Regions from separate parts of the Streptomyces avidinii genome, predicted to be linked through region 1. Evidence: riboswitches for the same ligand, from Rfam matches in the RefSeq annotation. Region 1 holds a riboswitch; the other holds the start of a gene.
What was found. A riboswitch is a leader RNA that binds a small molecule or an ion and turns the genes downstream of it on or off. The one in region 1 is predicted to bind glycine.

Region 1 (11,170 bases):
CCCGAGACCAGCAACACCGAGGGCCTGATCGACAAGAGCCGCGCGGTCATGGAAGCCGCCGGCGCCCGGACCTCCCTGGTCCGCGCCGTCGACCACGACATCGCGACCGGGGTCTGGCCCGATATGACCGAGCACGGCTGGGAGAGCGACCAGTGGCCGGTCCTCTACAGCCAGGTCATGGACGCCGACATCCTCGTCCTGTGCGGCCCCATCTGGCTCGGCGACAACAGCTCCGTGATGAAGCAGGTCATCGAGCGGCTCTACGCCTGCTCCTCGCTGCTGAACGACCAGGGCCAGTACGCCTACTACGGGCGGGTCGGGGGCGCGCTGATCACCGGCAACGAGGACGGCGTCAAGCACTGCGCCATGAACATCCTCTACAGCCTCCAGCACCTCGGCTACACGATCCCGCCGCAGGCCGACGCGGGCTGGATCGGCGAGGCCGGGCCCGGACCCTCGTACCTGGATCCCGGTTCGGGCGGCCCCGAGAACGACTTCACCAACCGCAACACCGCCTTCATGTCCTGGAACCTCATGCACCTGGCCGCCCTGCTCAAGCGCTCGGGCGGCATCCCGGCGCACGGCAACCAGCGCGCGCAGTGGGACGCGGGCTGCCGCTTCGACTTCCCCAACCCCGAGCACCGCTGAGCCCGCCCCGGAGAGGCACGCAGCCATGCAGCAACTGCTGAGAGTCCAGAACTTCGGTGTCTCGCGCGACGGATTCGGCGCCGGCGAGAACCAGAGCCTGGAGCGGCCGTTCGGTGACGCCGATCCCGGCGCGCTGTTCGCCTGGGCCGGAGCGACGGCGAGCTGGCCCAACCGCACCGACCCCGGAGGAAGCCGCGGCCTCGACGACTACTTCACCCGGGACTTCGCGCACAACATCGGCGCCGAGATCATGGGCCGCAACAAGTTCGGGCCCCAGCGCGGCCCCTGGGCCGATCACGACTGGCGCGGCTGGTGGGGCGAGGAGCCCCCGTTCCACACCCCCGTGTTCGTGATGACCCACCACCCGCGTCCTTCGTTCACGCTCTCCGACACCACGTTCCACTTCGTCGCCGGAGACCCGGCGACGGTCCTCGCCGCGGCGCGGGACGCGGCGCAGGGCAAGGACGTCCGGCTCGGCGGCGGGGCCACCACCGTCCGGGAGTTCCTCGACGCGGACCTCGTCGACACCCTGCACGTGGCGGTCGCGCCGGTGGAGTTCGGATCCGGGGCCAGGCTCTGGGAGTCCCCAGAGGAGCTGCTCGACCGGTTCCACCTCGACGTCGTGCCCAGCCCCAGCGGTGTGAAGCACCACTTGTTCTGGCGGAGGTGAGGGGACGGGGGCCGACGGCGAGGCCCGGGGCGTGGGACGCCCCGGGCCCGGCGGCCGGCGGACCGGCTCAGTGCGCGATGTCCACCACGTACCGCTCCGGCGCGTGCAGGGCGAACGCGCGGTAGTACGGCAGGGTGTCGAAGGCGGCGCCGAAGGTCACGTACCCCTCGTAGTCGCCGGTCAGGGCGATGCCCTTGAGCTTGCTGAGGTTGATCTGCTGGAGCTTGGGGCCCTGGTAGACGTTCCCGCCCGCGTCGTTGTGCGCGGCGGCCGGGTTGAGGCGGATCTCCAGGAAGTACTTCCCGGGCAGCGGCACGGGCTTCCCGGAACCGTCGTAGATCAGCTGGTTGACAGGGGTGACGGTCACCGTGGGGACGTACCCCTGAAGGTCGATGACGATCCGGTCGTACGAGGGGTGCCCGGCCCAGCGGGCATTGACGACGAGCGGGGTCTGGGCCTGTGCCTCGGTGGCGGTGATGGAGGAGGCCGAGGCAGGGGCGGCGAAGGAGAGGCAGGCGGCGAGCAGCGCGCCGGTTGCCAGGGCCATGGACTGCCGGAGACGGGAGTGGATCATGACGTCCCCTCGATTCTCGAGAGACGGGGACTGGTGGCACAGCCTGGGACGCCACTGGGGGCCCCGCGGTTCCGGTTCCGGACGGGGAAGGGCCCGGCGCGAGCGCCGGGCCCTTCCCCGTGTCACGCGGTGTGCGTCAGCACTCGATGACGTTGACCGCGAGGCCGCCGCGGGCGGTCTCCTTGTACTTGACCTTCATGTCGGCGCCGGTCTCCTTCATGGTCTTGATGACCTTGTCGAGGGACACCTTGTGGCTGCCGTCGCCGCGCATCGCCATCCGGGCCGCGGTGACGGCCTTGACGGCCGCCATGCCGTTGCGCTCGATGCACGGGATCTGGACGAGGCCGCCGACCGGGTCGCAGGTCAGACCCAGGTTGTGCTCCATGCCGATCTCGGCCGCGTTCTCGACCTGCTCCGGGGTGCCGCCGAGCACCTCGGCGAGGGCGCCGGCCGCCATCGAGCAGGCGGAGCCCACCTCGCCCTGGCAGCCGACCTCGGCGCCGGAGATCGAGGCGTTCTCCTTGAAGAGCATGCCGATCGCGCCCGCGGCGAGGAGGAAGCGGACCACGCCGTCCTCGTCCGCGCCCGGCACGAAGTTCATGTAGTAGTGCAGCACGGCCGGCAGGACGCCCGCGGCGCCGTTGGTCGGCGCGGTCACGACCCGGCCGCCGGCCGCGTTCTCCTCGTTGACCGCCATCGCGTAGATCGTCGCCCATTCGCTGCGGTGCAGCATCGGGTCGCCCTCGGTGCGCAGCTGGCGCGCCGTGGAGGCGGCCCGGCGCTTGACCCGCAGGCCGCCGGGGAGGATGCCCTCGCGGGACATGCCGCGCGAGACGCAGGACTGCATGACGCGCCAGATCTCCAGGAGGCCCTCGCGGATCTCCTCCTCCGTGCGCCAGGCCTTCTCGTTCTCCAGCATCAGGGAGGAGATCGACAGCCCGGTCTCGTTCGCGAGGCGCAGCATCTCGTCGCCGGAGCGGAAGGGGTACTTCAGCACCGTGTCGTCGAGCTTGATCCGGTCCTCGCCGACCGCGTCCTCGTCCACGACGAAGCCGCCGCCGACCGAGTAGTAGGTCTTCTCCAGCAGCGGGGTGCCCGCGGTGTCGTACGCGAAGAGCGTCATGCCGTTCGCGTGGTACGGCAGGGAGCGCCGGCGGTGCAGGATCAGCTGGTTCGGCTCGTCGAAGGCGATCTCGTGGACGTCACCTATCTCCGCGCCCATAAGCCGCAGCCGGCCGGTCCTGCGGATGCGCTCGACCTCGTCGTCGGCGGTCTCGACGTTCACCGTGCGGGGGGAGTGGCCCTCCAGGCCGAGGAGCACCGCCTTGGGGGTGCCGTGCCCGTGGCCGGTCGCGCCGAGGGACCCGAAGAGCTCGGCCCGGACGGAGGCGGTCTGGGCCAGCACGCCGTCCTTCTTCAGCCGCGTCACGAACATGCGCGCGGCCCGCATCGGACCGACCGTGTGGGAGGAGGAGGGACCGATACCGATGGAGAAGAGATCGAAGACGGAGATGGCCACGGTGGCGGACTCCCTTGTCTGCTCGTGGGGTGGGAGGGGGCAGGAGAGGTGGATTATTCGGATTTTGTCCGGCAGACGAGCTTAACGCGGTGAGGTGAACGCGCCGGCTGCCGGACGAGGTGGGATGTATTACGCGGACGGGTCGGGCGGGTGCCGGTCCGCGGTCCCGGGCCCCGCGCGCCCCGGTGGGGACGGCGCCGGGGCCGTCGGGCGGGGAGAGGGGGCGGGCGGAGCGGTACGGGGAGGTGCGGCCGCGTGAGGCGTGCGGCTGCGTGCGGCTGCGTGGGGAGGAAGACGAAAGGGGCCCGGCCTGTGCGGGAACAAGGCCGGGCCCCTTCGTGGCCGGTGACCGGCCCCCGGCTAGAGCGTCGGGTACAGCGGGAACTTCGCGGCGAGCGCGGAGACGCGAGCCTTCAGGGCCTCGCTGTCGTACGCGGGCTTCAGGGCCTGCGCGATGATCTCGGCGACCTCGGTGAAGGCCTCGGCGTCGAAACCGCGGGTGGCCAGGGCCGGCGTACCGATCCGCAGACCCGAGGTGACCATCGGCGGCCGCGGGTCGTTCGGGATGGCGTTGCGGTTGACCGTGATGCCGACCTCGTGGAGGCGGTCCTCGGCCTGCTGACCGTCCAGCTCGGAGTTGCGCAGGTCGACCAGGACCAGGTGCACGTCGGTGCCACCGGTGAGGACGTCCACGCCCACGGCCTTGACGTCGTCCTGGACCAGGCGGGCGGCGAGGATCTTCGCACCCTCCAGGGTGCGCTCCTGGCGCTCCTTGAACTCGGGCGAGGCCGCGACCTTGAAGGAGACCGCCTTGGCCGCGATCACGTGCTCCAGCGGGCCGCCCTGCTGACCCGGGAAGACCGCGGAGTTGATCTTCTTGGCCAGCTCCTGCGTCGACAGGATGACACCGCCGCGCGGACCGCCGAGGGTCTTGTGCGTGGTCGTGGTGACGACGTGGGCGTGCGGCACCGGGTTCGGGTGCAGACCCGCGGCGACCAGGCCGGCGAAGTGCGCCATGTCGACCATCAGGTACGCGCCGACCTCGTCCGCGATGCGGCGGAAGGCGGCGAAGTCCAGCTGGCGCGGGTAGGCGGACCAGCCGGCGACGATCAGCTGCGGCTTGGACTCCTTGGCGAGGCGCTCGACCTCGGCCATGTCCACCTCGCCGGTCTCGTCGACGTGGTACGGGACCACGTTGTAGAGCTTGCCGGAGAAGTTGATCTTCATGCCGTGGGTCAGGTGACCGCCGTGGGCCAGGTTGAGGCCCATGATCGTGTCGCCCGGCTTCAGCAGCGCGAACATCGCGGCGGCGTTGGCCTGCGCACCGGAGTGCGGCTGGACGTTCGCGGCCTCGGCGCCGAACAGTGCCTTGATGCGGTCGATCGCGATCTGCTCGACCACGTCGACGTGCTCGCAGCCACCGTAGTAACGGCGGCCCGGGTAGCCCTCGGCGTACTTGTTGGTCAGGACCGAACCCTGGGCCTCCATGACGGCGACCGGAGCGAAGTTCTCCGACGCGATCATTTCCAGGGTGGACTGCTGGCGTACGAGCTCGGCGTCGACAGCGGCGGCGACGTCCGGGTCGAGCTCGTGGAGCGGGGTGTTCAGTACAGACATCAGGATCCCCTGGGGTGTCAGTTACCGGCGGTGAGCTTGGCGTACTCCTCGAAGGAGAGCGTGTCCTTCGGCTCCTCCGAGAGGCGGACCTTGAAGAGCCAGCCACCCTCGAACGGGGCGGTGTTCACGAGCGCCGGGTCCTCCACGACGTCCTGGTTGGCCTCGACGATCTCACCGGTGACCGGGGAGTACAGGTCGCTGACCGACTTCGTCGACTCCAGCTCGCCGCAGGTCTCGCCCTCGGTCACGGTGTCGCCGACCTCGGGGAGCTGGGCGTAGACGACGTCACCGAGCGCGTTGGCCGCGAACTCCGTGATGCCGACCGTCGCGACGCCGTCCACGGCGTCCGACAGCCACTCGTGCTCCTTGGTGTAACGCAGCTTCTCGGGGTTGCTCATGACCTGATTCTCCTGGATGCGGGGGAGTGGATACGAACTGTGGTCTTGGGTACTGAGACGGCGCCGTACGGGTTCCCGTACGGCGGACGTGGTACGTGGGGTTACTTCTGCCGCTTGTAGAACGGCAGCGCCACGACCTCGTACGGCTCATGCGTACCGCGAATGTCGACGCCTACGCCGGAGGTACCGGGCGCGGCGTGCGCCGCGTCCACGTACGCCATCGCGATCGGCTTGCCCAGCGTCGGGGACGGGGCGCCGGAGGTGACCTCGCCGATGACCTGACCGTCGGCGACGACCGGGAACCCGGCGCGCGGAACGCGGCGGCCCTCGGCGATCAGACCGACCAGCTTGCGCGGCGGGTTGGTGGCGGCACGCTCGGCGGCGGCCTCCAGCGCGGCGCGGCCGACGAAGTCCCCCTCCTTCTCGAACTTCACGACCCGGCCCAGGCCCGCGTCGAACGGGGTGAGGGAGGTGGTCAGCTCGTGCCCGTACAGCGGCATGCCCGCTTCCAGGCGCAGGGTGTCGCGGCAGGACAGGCCGGCCGGGACCAGGCCGACGCCCTCGCCGGCCTTGGTCAGCGCCTGCCACAGCTCGACGGCGTGCTCGGGGGAGACGAACAGCTCGAAGCCGTCCTCGCCCGTGTAGCCCGTACGCGCGATCAGCGCGGGCACGCCCGCGACGGTGCCCGGCAGGCCGGCGTAGTACTTGAGGCCGTCCAGGTCGGCGTCGGTCAGGGAGGCCAGGATGCCGGGGGACTCCGGACCCTGCACCGCGAGCAGCGCGTACGCGTCGCGGTCGTCGCGGACCTCGGTGTCGAAGCCGGCGGCACGCTCGGTCAGGGCGTCCAGGACGACCTGGGCGTTGGAGGCGTTGGCGACGACCATGTACTCGGTCTCGCCGAGGCGGTAGACGATCAGGTCGTCGACGATCCCGCCGTCCTCCTGACAGATGTGCGTGTAGCGGGCGCGGCCGACACCGACGGTGGAGATGTTGCCGACCAGCGCGTGGTCCAGGGCCTTGACGGCCTCCGGGCCGGTCAGTGTGATCTCGCCCATGTGGGAGAGGTCGAAGAGACCGGCCTTCGTACGGACGGCGTTGTGCTCGTCGCGCTCGCTGGCGTACCGCAGCGGCATGTCCCAGCCCGCGAAGTCGGTCATGGTCGCACCGAGCGAGCGGTGCAGCGCATCGAGGGCGGTCAGGCGGGGGGCAGTGCTCATGGGTGTGGCTCCCGGGTCCCAGGGCATCGACATGACATGACGAGGACGTTCCTCCCCATCTGTCATCGGAACCTGAGAGGTTCGCCGAGAGTTCCGCCGATCAGCAGATCGCCGGGTCTCATCGACTTGCACCTTGGGTGGAGCTGCGCAGCAGCTCGCTTTTCAGATCTGCCTCATCCACGCGGTACGGGGCCTGAGAGATTCAAGGGAGGTTCTTGCTCCTTCGGCGCCCGCGCACGGCCTTGCGGCGTGCCGGGACTCTCCCGCGCGGATTCAAGCGGCCGGTATGCAGTTGGTCCAGATGGCGCACATCATTGCACGCCATGCCCGGCATCGGGCGGTGGGGGCCGAAAGTTCGTACGGCCCTCCGAAGGGTCCGACCGGAACCGGCGCCGCCGGATTACCGTCTCTTTACACTCAGTGGGCAAGGGTCCTGGCGACCCGATTCGGGGGAGGCGAACACTGTGCGGAGATTCGGAGTGGTGACGACGACGGGAACCGTGGAGGCGGTGCCGGCGCAGCGGGGCGCGCAGGGCCGCAGGAAGGCGGCCGACGCCGGCCTCGGCCTCGTGCGCGACCTGCGCGGCCCCGCCGTGCGCACCCCCCAGCCGCTCGGCTTCGCGGCCGGGGACATCGTCGTGGTGTCCGGCCTGCCCGGCGGCGGCAAGAGCACCCTGATCAAGCGGGCGGCCGCCGAGGGCGGGGCCGTCGACTCCCAGGACACCCGCGAACGCTGGGAGCGGAGCATGCCCGCCGCCCTCCCGTACGCGGTGTACCGGCCGCTGGTGCGCGCCGCGCACTACTGGGGGCTGTGGCGGATCCTGCGCTCAGGGGCCTCCGTGGTCGTCCACGACTGCGGTACGCAGAGCTGGGTACGGGGGCTGCTCGCGGCCGCCGCCCGCCGCCGGGGCCGGTCGCTGCACCTGCTCCTGCTGGACAGCAGCCCCGAGGAGGCCCTCTCCGGGCAGGCCGCGCGCGGCCGCCGGGTGTCCGTGTACGCCTTCGCCCGCCACCGCGGTGCGGTGGCCCGCCTGCTCCGCGAGGCCGAAGCGGGGCGCCCGCCCGCGGGCTGCGCCTCGGCGACCCTGCTGGACCGACGCTCGGCCGCAGCCGTGACCGGGATCCACTTCCACGGCTGAGCCGCCGGCGGGCCGGACGATCGGGCCCCGACGGCGTTCGAGGCACGGGGTCCGGGGGCGGCCCCCGGCAGCGGTGCGGCACGCCGGGCCGGTACCCTGCGGGGCGACACGCGGCGGGATCACGGAGGCACGGGACATGCAGGGCAGCGGCTGGCCGGGGAATGAGCTGGAGCAGGTGCTCGGGGCGGCGCTCGGGCAGCCGGACGCCGGCGGGCGGATCCTCGAGGTCCTCGGGCGCAGCCAGGTGTGGGTGCCCCTGCCGGGCGGCGCCACACAGGCGACGGGCGGGCTCGACCTGCCCACCATGGACATCGGCGGGGCGGCGTACGTGCCCGTCTACAGCTCCGAGGCCCAGTTCCTCGCCTGCGTCGGCCCCGGCATGGACTTCGCGGTGGCGCCCGCCGTCGAGTTCGCCCGCGGCCTGCCCCCGCAGCTCGGCATCGCCCTCAACCCCGAGGGCGCCGTCGGCGTACCGCTCCCGCCGCCCGCCGTCGCCGAGCTCTGCCGTACCGGACGGACCCTGCTCGACGGCCCCGCCACCGGCGGCCGCGTCCGGCTCTACGAGCCCGACTGGCAGGACGATCCGGTGGACTTCCTGGCCGCCGCCACCGAGGAGTTCCGTGCCACCGGGGTGGTCGCCGCGGCGCACCGCTGCCTCGCCAGCGTCGAGGGCGGGGCGCCCCAGCTGTTCATCGGTGTCCGCCTGGTGGGATGGGAACCGGAGATGCAGGGCGCGCCGATGGAGGCCCTCGGACGGGCCCTGACGCGCGTCCCGCCGCAGTGGCCCGTGCAGTTGATCCTGCTGGATGCGGTCCAGGACCCGGTCACGGACTGGATTCGTGAGCGCGTACGCCCCTTCTACGTCCCGTAGGGCCGCTTAAGCTGGTTACATCTCCTGGCCGCACGCGTGATGCCGGTTCGGAGGGCACGCGTGGAGCGACGGGCGGACGAAGAGGGGTTCCGGGTGAGTGCGTCAGGCACGGCCGCGGCCGGGCAGGTCGAGCACATGATGCGCCAGGTGACTCCCGGGCGCTACGAGAGTTACGAGTCACTCCTGCATGCCCTCTCCGAGGGCCGGCTGTGGATGCTGCTCTGGCAGGGGCAGCCGGGCTCCCCGGACGCCCAGTACGGCGGCATGGAGGTCGAGAGCCTCGGTTACGCGCCCTGCGTCACCTCCCCCCAGGAGCTGGCCGCCAGCGGCTGGAACCGGGGCTACGAGGTGGTCACCGGGCGGGACATCGCCCGCGCGCTGTACCCGGACCGCTGGGGCCTGTGGCTCAACCCGCACGCCCAGGGGGGCGGCCTCGGCGTGCCCTGGGCCGACCTGCGACGGATCGCCACCGGCCTGGAGCGGATGCCGGCCGGCCCGCTGCGCCTGTCCGAGCCCGCGATCGAGCTGCCGCAGTTCTACGGGCTGCTGACCCAGCACGCGCACCGCACCCCGGCCGTCCGGTCGCTGCGCCGCGCCTGGGTGCAGCCCGCGCTTGGCTCGCCGTACCTCGCGGTCGGGCTCGACCTGTACGACGCCTCCGCGCCCGCGCTGGAATCCGTACGGGAGATGATGCGCCAGTCGGTCGGGGTGGTCCCCGAGGGGGTCCCGGTGTGCACGGTCGCGCTCGCGGACGAGCACGACCCCGTGGCCATGTGGCTGCGCGCGCAGACCCGCCCCTTCTACGACCGCGAGGGCCAGGCTCCGGCGTACTGACCCGGGCATCGCGCGATATCCCGCATATTGAGACATCCATCTCGAAGGCCGCACCGGTCCCATCGGTGCGGCCTTCGGCATATCCGGTGAATCCGCACAAGATCCATGCCTGAAGGGGTAGTTGGGTCGGATGTCCGTTCCGTGCCGAACGGGCGGTGTTTCACCGCTCAACAGATCCCGGGGTTCGGATAACGGAAGGTGTAGGCGTAGATCACGGTTGCGCATCACATCCCCGGCAGGTCTGGCGGGCGCTCGAGAGGGCGTTGAAGACTCCACCCCACCGAAGGCCGGTCCATCTCGCAAGCGCCAGCTCTTCACGTGCACTTCAGGCACATTTCTCGCCAATCGCACCACCAGCGACGCCGATTGAACCAAGCCGCCACAGCGGCGGGCATGGGCCGGCCACCGTCGGCCGAGAGGGGTCCCCACCACGATGACGGCACCACTGCACGACACCAGCGCGGCCGAGCCCGCGGCCGTGGCCACCCCCGAGGTTCCGCAGAAGGCGATCGAGGGCCGCTCCCCGTGGCAGATCGCCTGGCTGCGGCTGAAGCGCGACAAGGTCGCGCTGGCCGGCGGCGTCATCGTGCTGCTGCTGATCCTCGTCGCGATCTTCGCGCCGCTGATCGTCAAGGCCCTCGGGCACCCGCCGGAGGAGCTGCACGAGGACCTCCTCGACCCGCTGCTCGGCCTGCCGGTCGGCGACTGGGGCGGCATGAGCGGCGACTTCCTGCTCGGCATCGAGCCGGTCAACGGCCGCGACGTCTTCAGCCGGATCGTCTACGGCGCCCGGATCTCGCTGCTCGTGGCCTTCCTGTCCGCCTTCGTGGCGGTTTCGCTGGGAACCTTCTTCGGCATCATCGCCGGCTACTTCGGCGGCTGGGTCGACGCGGCCATCAGCCGGGTCATGGACCTGCTGCTGGCCTTCCCGCAGCTGCTCTTCATCATCGCGCTGATCTCCGTCATCCCCAACAAGCTGTGGGGCTTCGAGGGATCGGGCCTGCGCATCGCCGTACTGGTGCTGGTCATCGGATTCTTCGGCTGGCCGTACATCGGCCGGATCGTCCGCGGCCAGACCCTGTCGCTGCGCGAGCGCGAGTACGTGGAGGCCGCCCGCAGCCTCGGCGCCGGCCGCTTCTACATCCTCTTCCGCGAACTGCTCCCGAACCTGGTGGCGCCCATCACCGTCTACGCGACGCTGATGATCCCCACCAACGTGCTGACCGAGGCGGCCCTCAGCTTCCTCGGAGTCGGCGTCAAGCCGCCCACGCCGTCCTGGGGAGAAACCCTCTCCACGGCCGTGCGTACCTACGAGGACGATCCGCTCTTCATGATCTTCCCCGGCGTGGCGATCTTCATCACCGTGCTGGCCTTCAACCTCTTCGGCGACGGCGTCCGTGACGCCCTCGACCCGAAGGGCTCCCGCTAGCCGACGCAGGGCCAACCAGGAACCGGCTTCGTGCCGTACGTACACCGGAACTACAACGGAGGGTTGCGAGCATCGTGACTACCCATCGCACGTCGAAGCGCAGACTTGCTGCCGGCACGGCCGTCGTGCTCGCGGTCATGCTGACCGCGACCGCCTGTGGCGGAGACGGCTCCAAGGACGAGAAGGCGACCGCCGGCGGCGGTGCCTTCAACGCCGGCATCGACAAGGTCTCCAACGCGTCGGACAAGAAGGGC
Region 2 (11,170 bases), 4.0 Mb from region 1:
GAGGCGCACACCCCGGCCCTGCGCGCGATCCAGGGGCCGCTGACCGCCGAACTCCCCCTCCCGGTCCACGTCCTCGACCGGCTGGGCATGTCCAACCTCGCGGCCGGCGGCAGGCCGCCCCGCACGCGGCTCACCGGCTGGCGGTTCCTGATCCGCAGCGGGGACCGCTACGTCGCGGCGGCCGACACCCGGCTGACCGCCGACGGCTGGGTCTTCTCCCACTTCTTCGAGGGACCCTACGTCACCGCCACCGAACGCGCCCTGCGCCAGGCGGAGTCCCTCACCACCGGCTACCAGCCGCGCCTGCTGTCGGTCCCGGAGCTCTACATGCTGACCCTGTGGCTGCACGGGGCGGTGGGTGCCGACGCCGCCGCCGGGCTGCCGGCCGGCGAGGACCTGCTGGTGCCGCTCGCCCCGGCCCCGCCCGGCATCGCCCCGTACCGGCCGCACCCGGTCTCCGAGCTGCTGCCCGTACTGACCCGCCGGCTGACCCCGGCGCCGGCACCCACCCCTCCCACACTGGCCGCACCCGCCGCCTGACCCGAATCACCCATCCGGCCTAGTCCACCCGGGTCACTTGCGAACCATCCGAAATGACAGGGGAGTTGGCCTGAACCGCCCGCACGAGTGATGCGTCATCAATCTGTGAGGACAGCTGCCGGGAAATCCCTGCGAAGCGGCTGTCATGGGGGAACACTGATGACACGCTCCCCGCGGGTGCGGGGATGACCCAGGGGGACGGCCATGAACCACGCTTCGAGCCGTAGCACACAGACCACGACGCAGCGAAAGAACGCATCCATGTGCCAGCACCAGCCAGCCTGCCCGTCAGCCGAATCCGCCGACCGGGAGGCCGCGCGCCCGGTGGCCAACCACCCGGAGCAGGGCTGGAGCCTGCTGTGCAATGGCGTCCTGCTCTTCGAGGACACCGGTGAACTTCTGCCGGACGGCCAGATCATCGCCCCGCACCGACCGCTCGCGGCGGCGTAGGCGATCAGGCGGCCGGTGCGGCCGACCGACGCGGCAACGACGAAGGGGCCGGTCCGGGAGAGACTCCCGGACCGGCCCCTTGTTCATGTCAGGCGTCCTTCATGTCAGGCGTCGTACTCGTCCAGCGGCGGGCAGGAGCACACCAGGTTCCGGTCGCCGAACGCACCGTCGATGCGGCGCACCGGCGGCCAGTACTTCTCGGCGGCCGTGACCCCGCCCGGGAAGACGGCCTCGTCCCGGGTGTAGGCGTGGTTCCACTCGCCGCCCAGCGCCGCCGCGGTGTGCGGGGCGTTGGCGAGCGGGTTGTCGTCCGCCGGCCACTCACCGCCCGCGACCCGCTCGATCTCGCCGCGAATGGCGATCATCGCATCGCAGAAGCGGTCGATCTCGGCGAGGTCCTCGGACTCCGTCGGCTCGATCATCAGCGTGCCGGCGACCGGGAAGGACATGGTCGGCGCGTGGAAGCCGTAGTCGATCAGACGCTTGGCGATGTCGTCCACGCTCACGCCCGTGGCCTTCGACAGCGGGCGCAGGTCGATGATGCACTCGTGCGCGACCAGGTTGCCCGGGCCGGTGTAGAGCACCGGGTAGTGCGGCTCCAGGCGCTTGGCGATGTAGTTGGCGCCGAGCACCGCCACCTGGGTGGCGCGCTTGAGGCCCTCGCCGCCCATGAGGCGCACGTACGACCACGAGATCGGCAGGATGCCCGCCGAACCCCACGGAGCGGCCGAGATCGGACCGACGCCCGTCTCCGGGCCCGCGGTCGGCTGGAGCGGGTGGTTCGGCAGGTACGGGGCCAGGTGGGCCCGGACACCGACCGGGCCCACGCCCGGACCGCCGCCGCCGTGCGGGATGCAGAAGGTCTTGTGCAGGTTCAGGTGCGAGACGTCGCCGCCGAAGTGACCCGGCTTGGCGAGGCCCACCAGGGCGTTGAGGTTGGCGCCGTCGACGTAGACCTGGCCGCCGGCCTCGTGCACCTGGGCGCAGATGTCGGCGACGTGCTCCTCGAACACACCGTGCGTGGAGGGGTACGTGATCATCAGCACGGCGAGCTCGTCACGGTGCTGCTCGATCTTGGCGCGCAGGTCGGCCGCGTCCACCTCGCCGTCGTCGGCGGTCTTGACGACGACGACCTTCATGCCGGCCATCACGGCGCTGGCGGCGTTGGTGCCGTGCGCGGAGGACGGGATCAGGCAGACGGTGCGCTGCTCGTCGCCGTTGGCCCGGTGGTAGGCGCGCACGGCCAGCAGGCCGGCGAGCTCACCCTGGGAGCCGGCGTTCGGCTGGATGGAGACCTTGTCGTAGCCGGTCACCTCGCAGAGACGTTCCTCCAGCTCGTTGATGAGCGTGAGGTAGCCCTCGGCCTGCTCCACCGGGGCGAAGGGGTGCAGCTGACCGAATTCGGGCCAGGTCACCGGCTCCATCTCGGTGGTCGCGTTGAGCTTCATGGTGCAGGAGCCGAGCGGGATCATGCCGCGGTCCAGCGCGTAGTCCTTGTCCGAGAGCTTGCGCAGGTAGCGCAGCATCGCGGTCTCGGAGCGGTGCTGGTGGAAGACCGGGTGCGTCAGGTACGCGTCCGAGCGCAGCAGGCCCTCGGGCAGCGTGTCCGCCGTGGTCGCGTCGAGCGCCTCGATGTCGGCGGTGACACCGAAGGCGGCCCAGACGGCCTCGATGTCGGCGCGCAGGGTGGTCTCGTCACAGGCGACGGAGACGAGGTCGGCGTCCACCTGGAACAGGTTGACCCCGCCCTCGCGGGCGGCGGCGGCGACCTGGGCCGCACGGCCCGGGACGCGGGCGGTGATCGTGTCGAAGTACGAGCCGTGCACGATCTCGACCCCGCCGGCCGTCAGACCCGCGGCGAGCAGGGCGGCGTAGCGGTGGGTGCGGTTCGCGATCGTGCGCAGGCCGTCCGGGCCGTGGTAGACGGCGTACATGCCGGCCATGACGGCGAGCAGCACCTGCGCGGTACAGATGTTGCTGGTGGCCTTCTCACGGCGGATGTGCTGCTCACGGGTCTGCAGCGCCAGGCGGTACGCCTTGTTGCCGTCCGCGTCCACGGAGACGCCGACGAGGCGGCCGGGCAGCGAGCGGGCGTGCTTGTCCTGGACGGCCATGTAGCCGGCGTGCGGTCCGCCGAAGCCCATCGGGACGCCGAAGCGCTGGGTGGTGCCGACGGCGATGTCCGCGCCCAGGGCGCCCGGGGAGGTCAGCAGGGTCAGCGCGAGCAGGTCCGCGGACACGGCGACGATCGCGCCGAGGGCGTGCGCCTGGTCGATGACCGGCTTGATGTCCCGTACGGCACCGGAGGCGCCCGGGTACTGGACCAGCACGCCGTAGACGCCGCGCTCGGCGATCTCGGCCGGGAGGCCCTCGGACAGGTCGGCGACGACGACCTCGATGCCGATCGGCTCGGCGCGGGTCTCGATGACGGCGATGGTCTGCGGCAGGGCGTCGGCGTCGACCAGGAAGACGTTGCCCTTGGCCTTGCCCACGCGGCGGGCCAGCGTCATGGCCTCGGCGGCCGCGGTGCCCTCGTCGAGCAGCGAGGCGCCCGAGGTCGGCAGCCCGGTCAGGTCGGCGACGACCGTCTGGAAGTTCAGGAGGGCCTCGAGGCGGCCCTGGGAGATCTCCGGCTGGTACGGCGTGTACGCCGTGTACCAGGCCGGGTTCTCCATGACGTTGCGGAGGATCACCGGCGGCGTGAAGGTCCCGTAGTAGCCGAGACCGATCATCGGGGAGAGGACCTGGTTGCGGTCGGCGAGCGAGCGCAGCTCGGCCAGCACCTCGGCCTCGGTACGCGCCTCGGGCAGGTCGAGCGCCTCGGCGGTCTTGATCACATCCGGTACCGCGGCAGCGGTCAGTTCGTCCAGGGAGCCGTAGCCCACCTGGGCGAGCATCTTCGCCTGCGCCTCGGCATCCGGGCCGATGTGGCGCTGTTCGAAGGGGATGCCTCGCTCCAGCTGGGAGAGCGGAATGCGGTTGGCGGTCATGTACGGAGGCCTCCTGGTCGTATGACCTGCGAGGGGCACCACGGCGCTGGCACCCGGACGGCCTCCCCCTCTGTCATCTGCACCTGAGAGTTTCACCGGAGTCACGGGGGTCGCCCGATACGTCCGGCTTTCACCGTCGGTGAGGAGTGGGACCGGCACTGCGTACCCGGTACCCGCTCCTGCTTTCCAGAGTGGCCTCGTCCGTGCGGTACGTATGCCTGAGAGATTCCGGGGAGGATTTGCTCCTTCGGCGCCTCCGTCTCGTTCACTCGGAGGACTCTCCCGCACAGGGTCGACAGCCACTCACCAGCGTACCAGCGAGGTTCTGGCCCCTCCCCGAGTGGCCTCCGCTGCGGATATGCACTTCTGTAGTCATTACGGACCAGTTGCGACCTTTTGGAGGGACCGTGCAGACCGACATCGATCCGCGCAGCCTGATCGGCCGCAAGGCGTTCGACCGCAATGGCACCAAGATCGGCACGATCGACGAGGTCTACCTCGACGATGCCACAGGTGTGCCGGAATGGGCCGCGGTCCGGACCGGGCTCTTCAGCCGGGACGCCTTCGTCCCGCTGGAGCCGAGCGAGCTGGTGGGCGACACCCTCCGGGTGCCCTTCGAACGTGCCCTCATCAGGGACGCCCCGGACTTCGGCGTCGGGCGCCACCTCTCCCCCGAACAGGAGCTGCAGCTCTACCACCACTACGGCCTGGACACGACCCTCCCGTCCGACTTCCACCGCGACTTCGGCCACCTGGCGGGCGACGAGACCTAGGCCGTCTCTTTCGGATCTTGTCGGCCGAGCCCGCGGCGTCCGGTGCCGTGCATCGCAAGGCGGAGGGTCGTCCTTGTACTGGACGTACCGGGGCGGGCCCGACAACGCGGCGAGGTGCGGTGCCGGGCGTCGCGGGCCCGGCAAGATCCGAAAGAGACGGCCTAGGCCGTCTCCCCCACCAGCGGGAGCGGATCGGACGGCTCCAGTTCGGGGTCGTCCACCCGGAAGGTCCGCACCCGGCCGGGCTCCGATCCGGGCTGCTCGAACCGTACGGTCACCCGCCCGACCCCGCTGCCCTGCACCCATCCGGGCCCGTACACGGCATGCCGTACGTCGCTCCCGGCCGCCCAGCGCCGCTCGGGGGACGGCTCCGGCTCCCCGGGCGTCTCCGCGGCCTCCCGGGCCCCGGTGGCGCCCCCGGCCTCCGCCTCGGCGCCACCGGCCTCCGCGGCCGCCCCCTCCGCCCCCTCCGCCCCCTCCACCCGCTCCGCCCCGTCCGGCTCAGCGGCGAGCGACTGCGCGAACAGATCCTCCTGGGTGTAGTCCGCCAGCCCGGTCACCCCCACCCCCAGCAGTCGCACGCCGCCCGTGGTGTCCACGCCCTCCAGCAGCCGCGCCGCGGCCTCCCGCACCACCGCCGGGTCGTCCGTGGGCCCCCGCAGCGTCTCGGACCGCGTCAGCGTGGAGAAGTCGTACCGCCGCACCTTGAGCACGATCGTGCGCCCCGAGTGCCCCGAGCCCCGCAGCCGCTGCACGCACCGGTCGGCGAGCCGCTGCACCTCGCCGCGGATCCGGACCCGGTCGTGCAGGTCCACGTCGAAGGTGTCCTCGACCGACACCGACTTCGCGTCCCGCTCCGCGACGACCGGCCGGTCGTCCAGCCCCAGCGCCATCCGGTGCAGCCCGGCCCCGGCGGAGCGGCCGACCATCCGGACCAGCTCGTCCTCCCCCGCCTCCGCCAGCTCCCCCACGGTGGTGATCCCGGCCCGGCGCAGGTGCTCGCCCGTGGCCGGCCCCACGCCGGGCAGGGTACGTACCGACATCGGCGCGAGCAGCTCGCGCTCCGTCCCCGGCTCGATCAGCAGCAGTCCGGCCGGCTTGGCCTCCTCGGAGGCCACCTTGGCCAGCATCTTCGACCCGGCCAGCCCCACCGACCCGCTGAGCCCCGTGGCGGCCCGGATGTCGGCCCGCAGCCGCTCCCCCGTCTCCCGGGCGGTCCGCGAGTCGAAGGCGACCCCGCCCGCCTCCAGGTCCACGAAGGCCTCGTCCAGGCTCAACGGCTCCACCAGCGGCGACAGCTCCCGCAGCATGGCCATCACCACGTCGCTGACCTGCCGGTAGAGGCTGAAGCGGGGGATCAGGTACGCGCCGTTCGGGCACAGCCGTCTCGCCTGCCCCATCGGCATCGCCGAGTGCACGCCGAACCGCCTGGCCTCGTACGAGGCGGTGGCGACGACCCCGCGAGGCCCGAGCCCGCCGACAATGACGGCCTTCCCCTGCAGGCTGGGCTTCGACGCCTGCTCGACGGAGGCGTAGAAGGCATCCATGTCCAGATGCAGAATGGTCGGCGCGGCTCTCACAGCCCGATGCTGCCCTACGCCACTGACAACGCCCGGACCGGTTTCAGACGGCCCGGTTGCGGCGGGCGGCCAGCTCGTCCGTCGGGTTGTGCCGCACCAGGGTCTCGCCGGTGTCCACGCGCTCGCCGTGCAGCTGCGACAGGGCGCTCTCGACGTCGCGCCAGACCACGCCCACGGCGATGCCGAAGACGCCCTGCCCACCCTGGAGCAGGCTCACGACCTGGTCCGGCGAGGTGCACTCGTAGACGGTGGCGCCGTCACTCATCAGCGTCATCCGTTCGAGGTCCGCGATCGCGCGGTCCTGCAGGTGCTGCACCGCCGTGCGGATGTTCTGCAGCGCCACACCGGTGTCCAGGAAACGCTTGACGATCTTGAGGACCACGACGTCGCGGAAGCTGTAGAGCCGCTGGGTGCCCGACCCGTAGGCGGCCCGCACGCTGGGCTCCACCAGCCCGGTCCGGGCCCAGTAGTCGAGCTGCCGGTACGTGATGCCGGCGGCGGCACACGCCGTCGGCCCGCGGTATCCGACCTGCTCGGGCTCCGGGTCACCGCTCACCGGTTGGACCGGCGTCGACTCCGGCTGACGGCGCGCGGTGCCGACCGCACCACCGTGCAGCGGGTACGCCCCGGCCTCACTCCGTGCGGGGGTGCCCCCGGTCGTACCGTCGCCCGTGATCCTCACGCCGACCCTCCGTCCTTGACCTGCCCACCTTGAAGGTAGGCAGTCACCAGGGGTGCGTCAACGATCGCCACACTCGGCACGCCGAGTGATAATCACCCTGAGAGTGGTTTCCCGTATCCCTTTGCGGGGAAAGGCTAATCGAATGGGCTCAGGTTCCCCGAGGACGACGCGGCCGATACCTCACTGCGGGCCGGTACCGAAGTCCTCCGGCGAGATCTGGTCGAGGAACTCGCGGAACTTCTCCACCTCGTCCTCCTGCTCGTCCGGAATGGCGATTCCGGCGTCGTCCAGCACGCCGTCACTGCCGTAGATCGGCGTCCCCGTCCGCAGGGCGAGGGCTATGGCGTCGGAAGGCCGCGCACTCACCTCGACCCCGCTGGCGAAGACAAGCTCCGCGTAGAAGACGCCCTCCCGCAGATCCGTGATCCGGACCTCGGTGAGCTCCTCGCCGATCGCCTCCAGCACGTCCTTGAACAGGTCGTGCGTCAGCGGTCGGGCAGGGGCCATTCCCTGCTGCGCGAAGGCAATGGCGGTCGCCTCCCCTGGACCGATCCAGATGGGGAGGTACCGATCGCCTCCCACTTCACGCAGGAGCACGATCGGTTGGTTGGAGGGCATTTCCACCCGGACACCCACAACGTCGAGCTCGTTCACACAGCAACCCTAGGACCTGCTCGGCAGGTTTGGGTAGTCGGGCCCCCCGGCTCGGGGCAGCCGGACCCCCAGAGCGGTCTGTACGAGCGCCTCGTGGAGCCGTACGGAAAGCCCCGCGAGCTCCTTCAGGGTGGCCTCCGCATGCGCTCTGGTCTGCGGGTTGCGGTGCCGGCGCAGCGGTGCCACGACCTGCTCCACCAGCCCCGCCTCGCGGTCCGCGGCGGCCTTCATGGCGCGCAGGTGCCGTGGCTCCAGGCCGAAACGCCCCAGATCGGCCACGAGCCGGGCCACGGTGACGGCCTCGGCGTCGAATCCGCCGTCCGGGCCCTCGGCGAGCAGCCCGTACGACTCCCACTCGACCAGCTGCACCTCGTCCACCCCGGCGGCCGCGAGCAGCTCGGCGCGGCCCACCCGGGCCACGGTGGGCCGCTCCCGCCCCACTTCGCCGTAGACGGCCGCGGGCCCGGTGGGATCGGTGGAATCCCCGTGCGCCGTGGGCCCCGGGATGCGGATCTGCTCACCGCGGGCGAGTGCGTCGAGCTGCTCGCGGATGACCTTCAGCGGCAGGTAGTGATCACGCTGGAGGCGCAGGATGCGAGCGAGGCGCTCCACGTCGTCGGTGCTGAACTTGCGGTACCCCGAAGGTGTGCGCCGCGGCTCGACGAGTCCCTCCGCCTCCAGGAAACGGATCTTCGAGATGGTGACTTCGGGGAACTCGTCACGCAGCGTGGTGAGCACCGTGCCGATGCTCACCAGCCGCCCTGCCTGGCCGGCGGTGCCGGCGGCGCCGTTTCTCGGAGCGCCGCCGGTCGGGGTACGCAGCATGGAACCTTCCCTCTGGGGGTACCCCCGGACGGAGTCCGGAGGAGGGTCAGATGCCCCGCAGGCTCGCGTAGAAGACCAGCCGGTACTTGCCGATCTGCACCTCGTCCCCGTTGTGCAGGGCGACGGAGTCGATCGGTTCACGGTTCACGTACGTGCCGTTGAGGCTGCCGACATCGCCGACGGTGAATCCGCCGTCCTGGTTCCTGCGGAATTCGACGTGCCGCCGGGAGACGGTGACGTCGTCCAGGAAGATGTCGCTCTGCGGGTGGCGGCCGGCCGTGGTCAGCTCGCCGTCCAGCAGGAAGCGGCTACCGGAGTTGGGGCCGCGCCGCACGATGAGCAGAGCGGAACCGGGAGGCAGTGCTTCCACCGCGGCCTGGGCCTCGGGGGACAGCGACGAGGCCGACACGTGCGGCTGTCCCGACACCTCGGCCTCATAGGCCTCGAGGCCCGAGATCGAGATCGTGGACGTGGTCTCCGAGGCGCGCTCCGGCGTCAGACCCGCCCGCAGCGGCGCACCGCAGTTCGAGCAGAACCGGCTGGCCGCATCGCTGCGGTGTCCGCACCTGCTGCAAATCTGCTCGGCCGACATGGACGGCTCCTCGTGCCGCGGCTGCCCCGCGGATGCATTGGTGGCATACGGGTCGGGGGCAAACCCTCCACCCGCACTTGAGGTTGATGGTTCACCGAAACCTATGCGTCCGGTACCAGCAGGGTCAACAGCCGACGCGCCGGGGGCACCCGGAACTTCGCCCGGACCGGCGACCTCGTCCCGGAAGAGCGGCCGGTCACCCTGTGCCTCCGCGTCCCCGTGCCCGGCGCGGTGCCGTGCCGCGCCGCCTTCCTCGCGGTTCTTCTTGCCGAACAACTTCTCAAACAACTTCACGGGCGATTCCCCTTGACCGAAACAGACCCGCCCGTGGGGCAGGACGAACTCCGAATGCAGACACCTGCCGACCCGGACATTCTCACAACGTCCGTAACCACCAGACAGTTTCCACCACGCACCGCGACTTCGGTGCGTCGACCCCCCGCAGGCATCCACCCGCGTGGGCCGCTCCACTCTCCACTCCGCATCATCACGATGACGACCGAGCGTAGTCAGGCTGCTTCGCAGCCCGCAAGGCATCCACAACGATCTTCGCCGACCGTGTGACGGCGACGGTGGCCTGCTCCTTCTCCAGCGTCTGGACGACACCGCCGGGAATGTTCAGCGCGGGCTCCAGATCCTGCGGCTTACCGATCACCTTGAACTCATACGGCTGTGTGATCTTCTTACCGTCGATGGCGACCCCGCCGTTCTCGTCCGAGAAGTACGAGCCCGCCACGACGCGCACCCCGTTGATCTGGATCGCCTCGGCGCCGGCCGCCCGCAGCTCCTGGAGCGTGTCCAGCAGCTGGTCGGACTCCACCTGACCCGTGGGATCGGTGATCTTCAGCGTGATCCCCGGCCCCTGGGCTGCCACGGTACCGGCCAGGATGCCGAGTTGGCGCTCCTTCTCCACGGTCTGCTTGCGGGCCTCCTCGGCCTGGTTGGAGCTGCTCTCCAGCTCCCTGCGCTGGTCCTCCAGCCGCTGCTTCTCGTCCTCCAGCCGCTTGGTCCGCCCGTCGAGCTCGTCGAGGATCCGTACGAGGTCCTCCTGGCGGGCCCCGCGCAGCGCGCTGGAGTCGCTGTTGGAGCGGACCTGGATCGCCAGACCCAGGCCCAGGACGAACAGCAGCAACGCCACGATCAGTTGGGCCCGGCTCACGCGCGGCGGCCACAGCCCGGCCGCGAGCCGCTGCCTACCGGTCTCCTCGGGCTGCGCGGGCGCCTCGTCCGCCGGCGGTTCCACGGGCTCCGGCGCCCGCGGGGGCTCGGGGGACTGCGGCGGCCCCGCCGGCCGAGAGGGCTTCGAAGGCTCTGAGGGCTGCGAGGGCTGGGGCGGCCGGCCCGCGCCGCCCGGCTCCTCGGGGCTGTCGTTCGTACTCATCGGCCTCACGCCCGGAAAACGTGCCGGCGGATGGCCGCGGCGTTGGAGAAGATGCGGATGCCGAGCACGACGACCACACCCGTCGACAGCTGCGCGCCGACCCCGAGCTTGTCACCGAGGAAGACGATCAGCGCGGCCACGACCACGTTCGACAGGAACGACACCACGAAGACCTTGTCCACGAAGATGCCGTCCAGCATCGCGCGGAGACCGCCGAACACCGCGTCCAGCGCCGCCACCACGGCGATCGGCAGATAAGGCTCCACCACGGCCGGTACCTCGGGCCGGACCAGAAGTCCGACCACCACTCCGGCCAAGAGGCCCAGTACCGCGATCACGATGCACCCTTCTGCTGCTCTGCTGGTGTGGCTGTACGTACGGTCAGGCTCGACGCGGCCGGCAACCGCAGGTCGTCAGCCTGGGACAGGCTGTAACGGATCCCGTAGCTCTCCTGCAGCACGTGCAGGTACTGTCCGTCCGCCGAGTCCTGGAAGGCCGTACCGAGCCGCTTCTTGTCCCCCACCGCCAGCACCTCGTACGGCGGCACCAGCGGCCTGTTGTCGACCAGTATCGCGTCACCCGCGGCTCTGATCGCCGACAGTTCCGTCAGCCGCTGTCCATTGATGGAGATCGCTTCCGCCCCGGACTGCCACAGCCCGTTGACGATCTTCTGCATGTCACGGTCGCGGAGGCGTCCGGTGTC

Region 2: another riboswitch for glycine. It lies ahead of gcvP (aminomethyl-transferring glycine dehydrogenase); the one in region 1 lies ahead of gcvT (glycine cleavage system aminomethyltransferase GcvT).

What each region holds. Positions count from the first base shown of each region.
Region 1 is NZ_CP108863.1:3,048,643-3,059,812, reverse strand. Features, by position in the region: gene OG373_RS13175 (flavodoxin family protein) at 1-648, shown strand, start outside; gene OG373_RS13170 (dihydrofolate reductase family protein) at 674-1,318, shown strand; gene OG373_RS13165 (hypothetical protein) at 1,386-1,892, opposite strand; gene OG373_RS13160 (L-serine ammonia-lyase) at 2,029-3,411, opposite strand; gene glyA (serine hydroxymethyltransferase) at 3,772-5,028, opposite strand; gene gcvH (glycine cleavage system protein GcvH) at 5,046-5,426, opposite strand; gene gcvT (glycine cleavage system aminomethyltransferase GcvT) at 5,528-6,643, opposite strand; glycine riboswitch at 6,816-6,919, opposite strand; gene OG373_RS13140 (AAA family ATPase) at 7,126-7,782, shown strand; gene OG373_RS13135 (enhanced serine sensitivity protein SseB) at 7,919-8,653, shown strand; gene OG373_RS13130 (enhanced serine sensitivity protein SseB C-terminal domain-containing protein) at 8,747-9,487, shown strand; gene OG373_RS13125 (ABC transporter permease) at 9,921-10,916, shown strand; gene OG373_RS13120 (ABC transporter substrate-binding protein) at 10,991-11,170, shown strand, end outside.
Region 2 is NZ_CP108863.1:7,082,933-7,094,102, reverse strand. Features, by position in the region: gene OG373_RS32050 (hypothetical protein) at 1-540, shown strand, start outside; gene OG373_RS32045 (DUF5999 family protein) at 802-990, shown strand; gene gcvP (aminomethyl-transferring glycine dehydrogenase) at 1,095-3,980, opposite strand; glycine riboswitch at 4,177-4,275, opposite strand; gene OG373_RS32035 (PRC-barrel domain-containing protein) at 4,388-4,753, shown strand; gene OG373_RS32030 (DNA polymerase IV) at 4,915-6,333, opposite strand; gene OG373_RS32025 (MerR family transcriptional regulator) at 6,377-7,015, opposite strand; gene OG373_RS32020 (bifunctional nuclease family protein) at 7,196-7,669, opposite strand; gene OG373_RS32015 (MerR family transcriptional regulator) at 7,679-8,494, opposite strand; gene OG373_RS32010 (FHA domain-containing protein) at 8,541-9,488, opposite strand; gene OG373_RS32005 (DUF881 domain-containing protein) at 9,574-10,467, opposite strand; gene OG373_RS32000 (small basic family protein) at 10,473-10,805, opposite strand; gene OG373_RS31995 (DUF881 domain-containing protein) at 10,802-11,170, opposite strand, start outside.